Regions from separate parts of the Mesorhizobium sp. M0816 genome, predicted to be linked through region 1. Evidence: riboswitches for the same ligand, from Rfam matches in the RefSeq annotation. Region 1 holds a riboswitch; the other holds the start of a gene.

Region 1 (5,405 bases):
GGCCGAGCACCAGGCCCGGCCGTTCGCGCGTGCCGCGATGCACGAAAGAATAGACGCACAGCGAACGGCGGTAGCCATGCAGGCGGGCGCGCCGCGTCTCGACATGCGCGAATCCCGGTCGCCAGATCAGTGAGCCGTAGCCAAAAACCCAAAAATCGCCCATATCGCCAAGCCTGATTGTGACGAACCACCCACCGGTGGTGTTTCAGTCCGTCTACCTGTTGTTGCCGCAAGCGACAGCCCGCCCGTGCCACCCGCGTTAACGAAAGCCGCAGCATGACGTCAAGTGACGAGCGCCCGCCGCCCAGCCAACGTCGCCGCCTGTTGTGGCTTGCCGCTTTCATTCTCGTGCTGTTCGGCATCTACAGCGCGGGCTGGTTCTACCTGGCGGACCTGGTCGAGAGCGCGACCGACAAGGCGGTCGCCGATCTCGACGACAAAGGCATCAGGGCCGACTGCGCCAATCTCGCGGTCAGCGGCTATCCCTTCAGCTTCACCGTTTCCTGCGACAGCCTGGCTTACGAGGACGACAGCCGCAACGTCGCGGCATCGACAGGCAAGATCAACGCCGCCACGCAGATCACGCGGCTTCTGTCGCCTGCCGCCGAGCTCAGGGGGCCGCTCAGGACCTCAGTTCCCGGCATGACCCCGCTCTGGATCGACTGGGATGATCTGCGGGCCGACATGAAGCTGTCCTGGCCGCTGCCGAGGCGCCTCTCGCTGCAGACAGAAGGCCTGTCCGGCCAGACCGATCCGGCAGACGACACCGATCCCGTCTCGCTGTTCAGCGCCGGAACCGCCACGGGACAATTGCGCCCAAACGGCCCGGACATCGACTATGCCGGCAATTTCACCGATCTTGAAATCGACGCGGCGGCCATCGACGGGCGCGTCTTGCCGCCGCTGGACGGCAGCGGCGACCTGACGCTGAAGAACGGCGTGACACTGATCAAGGCAAATCCGAAGAGCCTTCGCGGCCAGGCCGCCGAAATCCACAAGCTCGATCTGTCGTCCGGAACCGCGCGCATCACCGTTTCCGGACCGCTGTCGGTCGATGACGACGGTCTCATAAATGCCGACCTGACAATCAGGCTCAATGATCCGAAGGCCGTGGCGGCAATCCTCGCCACCGCCATCCCCGAGCAGAAGAAACAGATCCAAACCGGCTTTGCCGGACTGGCGCTGCTCGGCAACCAGCCGTCGATGCCGCTGAAGATCGTCAGGGGCAAGGCCTCGCTCGGCTTCATCCCGCTCGGCAAGATCAAGCCGCTCGACTAGAGCAACTCCAGGAAAAGTGTGAAACGGTTTTCCGTCCGGAATTGCGCAAAAACAAAGAGATAGAGCGGTTCGGCGTTTCTGTGAAACGATGAACCGCTGTAAGCCAGGCTGGCCTGCGATCGGCCTGCCGCGGCTTATCCCTTCGGCGGGTGTTCGACTGCCTGGCGGCCGAAATCCGGTACGTCGATATCCTGGCCGGCCTCGATGATCGAGCGGCGGACGGCGCGGGTGCGGGTGAACAGGTCGAACAGTTTTTCGCCGTCGCCCCAGCGGATCGCCCGCTGCAGCGAGGACAGATCCTCGGAAAACCGCGCCAGCATTTCGAGAATGGCGTCCTTGTTGTGCAGGCAGACGTCGCGCCACATGGTCGGGTCGGACGCCGCGAGACGGGTGAAGTCGCGAAAGCCGGAAGCCGAGTATTTGATGACCTCGGACTTGGTCACCGACTCCAGATCGTCGGCGGTACCGACGATGTTGTAAGCGATGATATGCGGCAGGTGCGAAACGATGGCCAGCGTCATGTCGTGATGCTGCGGGTCCATCGTGTCGATGTTGGAGCCGCAGCGGCGCCAGAATTCCGAGAGCTTTTCCAGTGCTGCGGGATCGGTACCGGGCAGAGGCGTGAAAATGCACCAGCGGTTCTCGAACAGTTCGGCAAAACCGGCGTCCGGTCCCGATTTTTCGGTGCCGGCCAAAGGATGGCCGGGGATGAAGTGCACGCCATCAGGCACATGCGGCTGCATCTGCGCGATCACCGATGCCTTGGTCGAGCCGACATCGGTGAGGATGGCGCCCTTCTTCAGCGCCGGCGCGATCTCCGCGGCGACCGTGCCTGAAGAGCCGACCGGCACCGAAACGATAACCAGATCAGCATCGCGAACCGCCTCTTTCGCATCCGTCGTATAGGTGTCGCCAAGGCCGAGTTGGCTCGCCCGTGCCAGCGTCGCGTCGCTGCGCGTCGAAATCGCGACTTGGCCGGCGAGTCCCTCGCGGCGGATGACGCGGGCCAGCGACGAGCCGATCAGGCCGATGCCGACCAGCGCGATCTTTTCGAACATCGGTGAGGTCATGGTGTTCTAGCTTTTCAGGAATGTCGCGAGTGCTGCGACAACGCCGCGATTGGCCTCTTCGGTGCCGATGCTCATGCGCAGCGCGTTCGGAAAACCGTAGCCGGAAACGCGCCGCAATATGTAGCCGCGCGCACTGAGGTAGTCGTCGGCGGCCGCCGCCGAATGCTTTTTGTCCTCGGGAAAGTGGATGAGGATGAAATTGCCGACGCTCGGCGTCACCCGCAGCCCGAGCCCGCTTAATTGCTCGCTCAGCCAGGCCAGCCAGGTCTCGTTGTGCGCGACGCTGCGTTCGATGTGGGCACGGTCGCGGATCGCCGCGATGCCGGCCTCGATTGCCGTCGCATTGACGTTGAAGGGTCCCCGCACGCGGTTGATCGCGTCGATGACGTGCATTGGCGCATACATCCAGCCGATCCGCGCCCCGCCCAGGCCCAATTTGGAGAAAGTGCGGGTCATGACCACGTTTTCCGCGCTGCCCACCAACTCGACGCCGGCTTCATAATCGTTGCGCCGGACATATTCGGCGTAAGCTGCATCCAGCACCAGAAGCACGTTTCGCGGCAGGCCGGCATGCAGGCGGCGGACCTCCTGGAACGGCACGTAGGTGCCGGTTGGATTGTTTGGATTGGCAAGGAAGATGATCCGGGTAGCCGGCGTCACCGCGGCGAGGATCGCATCGATATCGGCGCGTTCATCGGTCTCCTTGACCGTCACCGGGACGGCACCGGCCGACTGTATGTAGATCTTGTAGACCATGAAGCCGTGTTCGGTGATGATGGCTTCGTCGCCGGGCGCGAGGTAGGTCTGCGCCAGCAGGCCCAGAATCTCGTCGGAGCCGTTGGAGCAGACGATGTTCGCCGGGTTGAGCCCGTGCACCTCGGCGATCGCTTCCCTCAGGCGCCTGGCGCTGCCGTCGGGATAGACCGCGAGCTTGTCGGCGACCGCGCGCGCGGCCTCTATCGCCTTTGGCGAAGGACCGAGCGGGTTCTCGTTCGCCGACAATTTATGGACCTTGGCGACACCTTCAGGCGCCGCGCTCTTGCCGGGCACATAGGCTTCGATGTCCATGATGCCGGCGCGGGGCCTTGGACGTGTCTGATCCGGTGTCTGGCTCATTTCATGAAATCCGTCGAGAGTGCCTCCATCCGGAAGCCGCAGCGGAAATACAAGCCGTGGCCCGGAATGTCGAGGGGCCGGCAATTCGGGATCAAGAACTTGCCGTTGACGAAGCCATGCGCGAGTCATAGAAGAACGGCTACAGTTCCGTGGTGATTTGGCCGGTCGGCTTGCAGCCACGTTAAACAACTTGCTAAAGGGCCGTTTGCATCTTGTAACCGGCTTTGCGAAGGCATGGCCGGTTTTTTGTTGCCCAGACCGGTGGACAACTGAAGGCCGGGCAAGGAGATGTGATGGTCGCTTTGCGCGCGCGAAAAACCAACAACGAGGCCGACCAGCCGTCGAGCCCGGTGTTGCGTTTCGGCGCCGACAAGCCGCTCAAGCTCGACGCCGGCACGCTGCTGTCGCCGTTCCAGATCGCCTACCAGACCTATGGCACGCTCAACGACGCGCGCTCCAACGCCATCCTCGTCTGCCATGCGCTGACCGGCGACCAGCATGTCGCCAACACCAATCCGGTGACCGGCAAGCCGGGCTGGTGGGAAGTGCTGATCGGTCCCGGCAAGATCATCGATACCGACCGTTTCTTCGTCATCTCGTCAAACGTCATCGGCGGCTGTCTCGGCTCCACCGGCCCCGCCTCGACCAATCCCGCCACCGCCAAGCCCTACGGGCTCGACCTGCCGATCATCACCATCCGCGACATGGTGCGGGCGCAGCTGATGCTGGTCGAGCATTTCGGCATCGAACAGCTGTTCAGCGTGCTTGGCGGCTCGATGGGCGGCATGCAGGTGCTGCAATGGGCCTCCAGCTATCCGGAGCGCGTCTTCTCGGCGCTGCCGATCGCCACCGGCGCCCGCCATTCCTCGCAGAACATCGCTTTCCACGAGGTCGGCAGGCAGGCGGTGATGGCCGACCCGGACTGGCATGGCGGCAAGTATTTCGAGCACAGCAAGCGGCCGGAAAAGGGGCTGGCGGTGGCGCGCATGGCCGCCCACATCACCTATCTGTCGGAAGCAGCGCTGCACCGCAAGTTCGGCCGCAACCTGCAGGACCGCGAAGCCCTGACCTTTGGTTTCGATGCCGACTTCCAGATCGAGAGCTATCTGCGCCATCAGGGCATGACCTTCGTCGATCGCTTCGATGCCAACTCCTATCTCTACATGACCCGGGCGATGGACTATTTCGATCTCGCCGCCGACCATGGCGGCCGGTTGGCCGATGCCTTCGCCGGCACCAAGACGCGCTTCTGCCTGGTTTCGTTCACCAGCGACTGGCTGTTCCCGACCGAGGAGAGCCGCTCGGTCGTGCACGCGCTGAACGCGGCCGGCGCTTCGGTCTCGTTCGTCGAGATCGAGACCGACCGCGGCCACGACGCCTTCCTGCTCGACGAACCGGAACTGTTCGCCGCCATCAAGGGCTTCATCGCCTCGGCCGCGCGGGCGAGAGGGCTCGGCGCATGACCCCGAAAAGTTGCGGATTGTTCGGATCAGGACCATGTGCCAGGCATCAGCGCATGACCCCGAAAAGTTGCAGGCTTTTCGGATCAGGGTCATGCGTCAGGCAAGAGGCGAACGCATGAGCGTCAACCGCGCCCAGCGCGTCGACCTCGAAGTCGTCGCCGATCTCATCCCGCCGCAGTCGCGGGTGCTGGATGTCGGTTCCGGCGACGGCCTGCTGCTCGAATTGCTGCAGGCGACCAAGAAGGTCGACGGTCGCGGCCTGGAACTGTCGCAGCGCGGCGTCAACGAATGCGTGGCGCGCGGCCTGTCGGTTATTCAAGGCGATGCCGACAAGGATCTCCAATTCTATCCCGACAAGGGTTTCGACTTCGTCGTTCTGTCGCAGACCTTGCAGGCGACCCGCAATCCGAAGCTGGTGCTCGACGAACTGCTCCGGATCGGCAACCGCGCCATCGTCTCATTCCCGAATTTCGGCCAC
Region 2 (5,405 bases), on a different contig from region 1:
GAGCGTGTGAACTACCTCTTCCTCGCCCATTCCAAGCTGCGCAACGCCTCGTTCGGGCCGGAGATCCTGATCGGCGACCTGCCGTCCGACATCCGCGGCGCTTCACGCATCCTGCGCGACGGCAAGCTGCTTTGGGAAAAGCCGTTCCTGTCGGGCGAGGCGAACATGTCGCACACCATTGGCAATCTCGAGCATCACCACTTCAAATACTCGGCCTTCCGCCAGCCGGGCGACGTGCATGTGCACATGTTCGGCACGGCGACGCTGTCCTTCGCCGACGGCATCAGGACCGAGGCCGGCGACGTATTCGAAATCGAGGCGCAGGATTTCGGCCTGCCTTTGCGCAACCCGCTTGAAATCGAGCAGCCGGTGAAGGTGGCGGTGAAGGCGTTGTAAACTGGTGACATAATTCAGGGGCGAGAAATGAACGGCCTGCGGATTGGCACTGTGTTCGTAAGTTTAGTCCTGTTCCTCGCCTATTTCTCCCCAGCGGCTTACAGCGCCGGACAATGCAGCGCAAAATCCTATCGCGAGGCCCGGATGTCGATGACTAACCGGCTTCTGGCCACCGGCTATTCGAAATCGCAAGTGAGCTTTCTGATGCGCAACGCGGATCGCATGACGTCCGCACTCCGCGCTGACAGACTGAACGACAATGGCAGAGCCTGCGGTGTCGACTCCGCCAGAGCCCATGTGCTGGGATGTATCGACAAGCAGTTGTTCCCCTTGCAGTCCAGCTCAAGCGCCTCACTTGACGACGAGAAGCAAACCAGAGGATTTTGGGGGAAGAAGCGATTGGCAGTGCGAGAACTGCTCTTTATCGGTCAGTTTCATGGCTGCCTTGGCGCCGCGAAAGAATATCTGTTTCGCGGCTGACGGAATTGCGAACAAGCTCAGCGCGCGGCGCGGAAATGCTTGGACAATTTCAGACCCTGCGCCTGATAGTTCGAGCCTAGATCTGTGCCGTAGAGCGCCCGCGGCCGTTTCAGCATGTGCTCGTAGACCAACCGTCCAACGATCTGGCCGTGATCGAGGATGAACGGCACTTCGTGGCTACGCACCTCGAGCACCGCCCGGCTGCCGGTGCCGCCCGACGCCGAATGGCCGAAACCCGGATCGAAGAAGCCGGCATAGTGGACGCGGAATTCGCCGACCAGCGGGTCGAAAGGCGTCATTTCGGCGGCGTAGAGTGGCGGCACATGCACCGCCTCGCGCGACACCAGAATATAGAATTCGTCCGGATCGAGCACCAGCTCGCCGGCACCGCTCTTGTAGAGCGGCTCCCAGAAATCGACCACATCCTGCGCGGCGCGCTTGTCGACGTCGACCAGGCCGGTGTGGTGCTTGCCGCGATAGCCGACCAGCCCGTCCTTGTCGCCGTCGAGATCGATCGACAGCGCGATGCCGCCGCCTGAGATGTTGGGCGGTTCGGTGGCGACCAGCATCTCGGCGCGGTGCAACTCGTGCAGCTCGCTTTCCGACAAGAGCGCATTGCCGGTGCGGAACCTGATCTGCGACAGCCGCGAGCCGGTCCGCACGACGATCGGGAAAGTGCGCGGGCTGACCTCCAGATAGAGCGGGCCTTCATAGCCGGCGGCGATCTTGTCGAACTCGTGGCCACGGTCGGTCATTACCCGGGTGAAGATATCGAGCCGTCCGGTCGAGCTTTTCGGGTTGGCGGAGGCGGAAATATGGGCGGGCAGCGCCAGGTTTTCGAGCAGCGGCACGATGTAGACGCAGCCGGTTTCCAGCACGGCACCTTCGGCGAGGTTGATCTCGTGCAGCTTCAGCCGGTCGAGCTTGTCGACAACCCTGTGGTCCGGGCCGGGCAAGAAGGAAGCGCGCACCCGCCAGGCCTTGTCGCCGAGCCTGAGGTCAAGGCTGGCCGGCTGGATCTGATCGGCATCGAGCGTGCGCGGCGATTTCAGCGCGCCCGTCTGGAACAGCGCGGAAATATCCTGATCGGGAAGAATGCCTGTCTGCCGCAAGGGTCTGGCTCCGTTCGAACGCCGGGCGAGGTCTTGTTCTGTCGCAGGACGCCTTTGGCACCTGCTTGGTACAACCCTCTTAATCATGCCGGCAATTGACGCAAGCGTGGCGCGGGTCTAAAGCTCGTTATCCCGTGGTGATTTGGCCGGTCGGCTTGCAGCCACGTTAAACAAGTCGCTAAAGGACCGTCGGGCCGCAAGGCCATATGGACCGGTTGCGACTTTCGCGACCGGTTTTTTGTTGTTTGGACCAATTTTGGTGTTTGGATGGAATGATGACCAAGAAGCGCGACTGGAAGCCTCAGACCGCACTCGTGCATGCCGGGACGCTGCGTTCCGGCTTCGGCGAGACCTCCGAGGCGATGTATCTCACCCAAGGCTATGTCTACGAGACGGCGCAAGCGGCGGAGGCTCGCTTCAAGGGCGAGGAGCCGGGCTTCATCTATTCGCGCTATGCCAATCCGACGGTCGACATGTTTGAGAAACGCATGTGCGCGCTGGAAGGAGCCGAGGACGCGCGCGCCACGGCATCCGGCATGGCGGCGGTGACGGCAGCACTGCTGTGCAGCGCCAAGGCGGGCGACCATATCGTGGCGGCGCGCGCGCTGTTCGGCTCCTGCCGCTGGGTGGTCGAGACGCTGGCGCCGAAATACGGCATTGAGGCAACGCTGGTCGACGGCACCGACATCGCCAATTGGGAAAAGGCGGTCAAGCCCAACACCAAACTGTTTTTCCTGGAAAGCCCTACCAATCCAACGCTGGAGGTAGTCGACATTGCCGCCGTCGCGGCACTTGCCAATTCGATCGGCGCCAGGCTGATCGTCGACAATGTCTTCGCTACGCCCTTGCAGCAGAAACCCCTGCAGCTTGGCGCCCACATCGTCGTCTATTCGGCCACGAAGCATATTGACGGCCAGGGGCGCTGTCTTGGCGGCATCGTTCTGTCGGACAAGAAATGGATCGACGAGAACCTGCATGACTATTTCCGCCACACCGGCCCAAGCCTCTCGCCCTTCAATGCCTGGACGCTGCTGAAAGGCCTGGAGACGCTGCCGCTACGCGTACGCCAGCAGACGGAAAGTGCCGGCCGCATCGCGGATTTCCTGGCCGAGCGCCCGCAAATCGCCCGCGTCATCTATCCCGGCCGCGCCGACCACCCGCAAGCGGCCGTGGTCCAGAAGCAGATGTCGGGCGGCTCGACGCTGATTTGCCTCGATGTGAAGGGCGGCAAGCAGGCGGCCTTTGCCTTCCAGAACGCACTCGAGGTCGTGCTGATTTCCAACAATCTCGGCGACGCCAAGAGCCTGATCACCCATCCGGCGACGACGACGCACAAGAACTTGACCGATGAGGCCCGCGCCGAGCTCGGCATCGGACCGGGAACGCTCAGGCTGTCAGTTGGCCTTGAGGACGCCGACGACCTGCTCGAAGACATCGAGCAGGCACTGAGAGTTGCCGGATAAGGGCTGGCCGAATAGAGGCGAGCGGGGACGCGCCGATCAGGCGCCGGACGGGGTCTCTTCCAGCTCTGCGACGGCCTTGGTCTGGATAGTCATCACATTGCCGCGCCAGTCGACGGCGCCGCTCAGCCATCCGCGCGCCCAAATGGCGGGAAGCATCAGGTCTCGCGCCATCATCGCCAGGATGGTGCGCAGCGACAGGTGCCATCCCTTGGCCGAGGCCAAGGCGAATTCCGGCAGGTAGGCCGCGACCAGCACGGCGATGGCGGTTGCCGGCAGGCTGACGCCGGCGTCAGCCGCCGCGATCAGCGCAAGCACCAGCGGCGGCGCTGCGCCGATCAGGATCTCGGGGGCGAAGAACAGCGCGAAGGTGACGCGGCGCAGCCGCGCCCAGCGCGCCTGCCGCGACCAGATCTCGCCAAACGTGCGCCGGCCGAGCGGCTGTTCGAAGGGCGAGGCGACAAGATTGACCCGCAGTCCGAACCCGTTGACCAGCTTGGTCGCGGCGGCGTCTTCGGCGATCTCGGCAGCAAGCGCGCAGATGCCGCCATTGGCGTCGAGCATCGGCTTATTCCACAACATGCTCTTGCCCTGCGCGAAGCCGAGGCCGAGCGCCTCTCCGGCGTACTGCCAGCGTGCCTGCAGCGTGTTGAGAAAGGCGCATTCGACCTCCCCCCAGAAGCCGTCCGGCCGCGAGCCGATCGGCGTCGAGCAGACGAGGCCGGTGTCGTGCCGCCACGCCGCCATCAGGTGCTGGACGTAGTCGCTCGGCATAAGCACGTTGGAATCGGCAAGGATGACCCAGCTATAATGCGCCGCTTCCCAACCCTTCACGCAATTGTTGAGTTTTGGATTGCCGCTGATGCGGTCGTCACCGACTAGAAGGCGGGCGCGAATAGCTGGAAAGCGCGCCATTGCGGCGGTGATCGGCTTGACCACCGGGTCGTCGGCATGGGCAACGCAGAAGATGAGTTCGTAGCGCGCCCAGTCAAGTGAGAAGGCGCGCTCCAGCGTCTCTTCGGCAAACGGCTCGACGCCGCGCGCCGGGATGACGATCGATACCGGCGGCGCGTTGGCCGCGGGCGGTGCGATCCTGCCTGGTCGCTTCAGCTTCAGCGAAGCTAACAGGATGCTGGCGAGATTTGAAAGAAGGAGGGCTATGGAAAGGAGGGCGGCTGCGAATGTCGGTTCCATCGAGATCTGGTCACTCCAGAAGTGCCGGCCGCATGACGGCCGTTTTCAACAATTCGACAGAACGCTGAGTCGCCCGGCACAAGCCTGCACACCATCATTGTCATGTGTCACTTAAATGACATTGTTTTTCGGCACCTGCCCTCGAGTCGGGCAAGAAGATGACGCGCATCGTTGATCAAACTGCGCTGAGCGTCGAAGTTCCATCTACATTGCTTTGGAGCAGTTTATGTACAGCGCCGTCACCCGCAACATCGAAGTGCAGGTCAGGCCGTTCTATCTGGAGGATCACTCCGACCCGCCGCAAAACCGCTATGTCTGGGGATATCAGGTGACCATCGACAATCAGTCGGATGAGTTCGTGCAGCTTCTGTCGCGCTACTGGCACATTACCGACGGCACCGGCAAGGTCGAGGAAGTGCGCGGCCCCGGGGTCGTCGGCGAGCAACCCGGACTCAACCCCGGCGACAGCTATCAGTATACGTCTGGATGCCCGCTCTCGACGCCGTCCGGCATCATGGTCGGGCACTACACCATGCGCAACAAGCGGGGCGAGACGTTCGACGTCGCCATCCCCGCCTTCTCGCTCGACTTGCCGGGAATGCGGCGCACCGTCAATTGACGGCCGTCATCCGGCCGCTGCAAACTCCGCCGGGTCGAAGTCATATTGCTTCGAGCAGAATTCGCAGGCGACGTGAATGCTGCCATCCTCGGTGCTGTCCCTGATCTCCTCGGCGGAAAAGCCTTCGAGGATGCCGTGGATCTT

Evidence for each region. A riboswitch is a leader RNA that binds a small molecule or an ion and turns the genes downstream of it on or off. The one in region 1 is predicted to bind S-adenosylmethionine.
Region 2: linked by a shared signal. The riboswitch ahead of NKI17_RS02560 (O-succinylhomoserine sulfhydrylase) and the one ahead of metX (homoserine O-acetyltransferase MetX) in region 1 are both predicted to bind S-adenosylmethionine.

What each region holds. Positions count from the first base shown of each region.
Region 1 is NZ_JAMYOT010000016.1:83,350-88,754, forward strand. It holds gene NKI17_RS23535 (gamma-glutamylcyclotransferase) at 1-163, opposite strand, end outside; gene NKI17_RS23540 (DUF2125 domain-containing protein) at 277-1,278, shown strand; gene NKI17_RS23545 (prephenate/arogenate dehydrogenase family protein) at 1,413-2,348, opposite strand; gene hisC (histidinol-phosphate transaminase) at 2,355-3,464, opposite strand; SAM riboswitch at 3,604-3,681, shown strand; gene metX (homoserine O-acetyltransferase MetX) at 3,758-4,927, shown strand; gene metW (methionine biosynthesis protein MetW) at 5,043-5,405, shown strand, end outside.
Region 2 is NZ_JAMYOT010000002.1:66,924-72,328, forward strand. It holds gene araD1 (AraD1 family protein) at 1-396, shown strand, start outside; gene NKI17_RS02550 (hypothetical protein) at 424-876, shown strand; gene NKI17_RS02555 (2'-deoxycytidine 5'-triphosphate deaminase) at 894-1,988, opposite strand; SAM riboswitch at 2,113-2,190, shown strand; gene NKI17_RS02560 (O-succinylhomoserine sulfhydrylase) at 2,261-3,451, shown strand; gene NKI17_RS02565 (glycosyltransferase) at 3,488-4,642, opposite strand; gene apaG (Co2+/Mg2+ efflux facilitator ApaG/CorD) at 4,869-5,261, shown strand; gene NKI17_RS02575 (Hsp33 family molecular chaperone) at 5,268-5,405, opposite strand, start outside.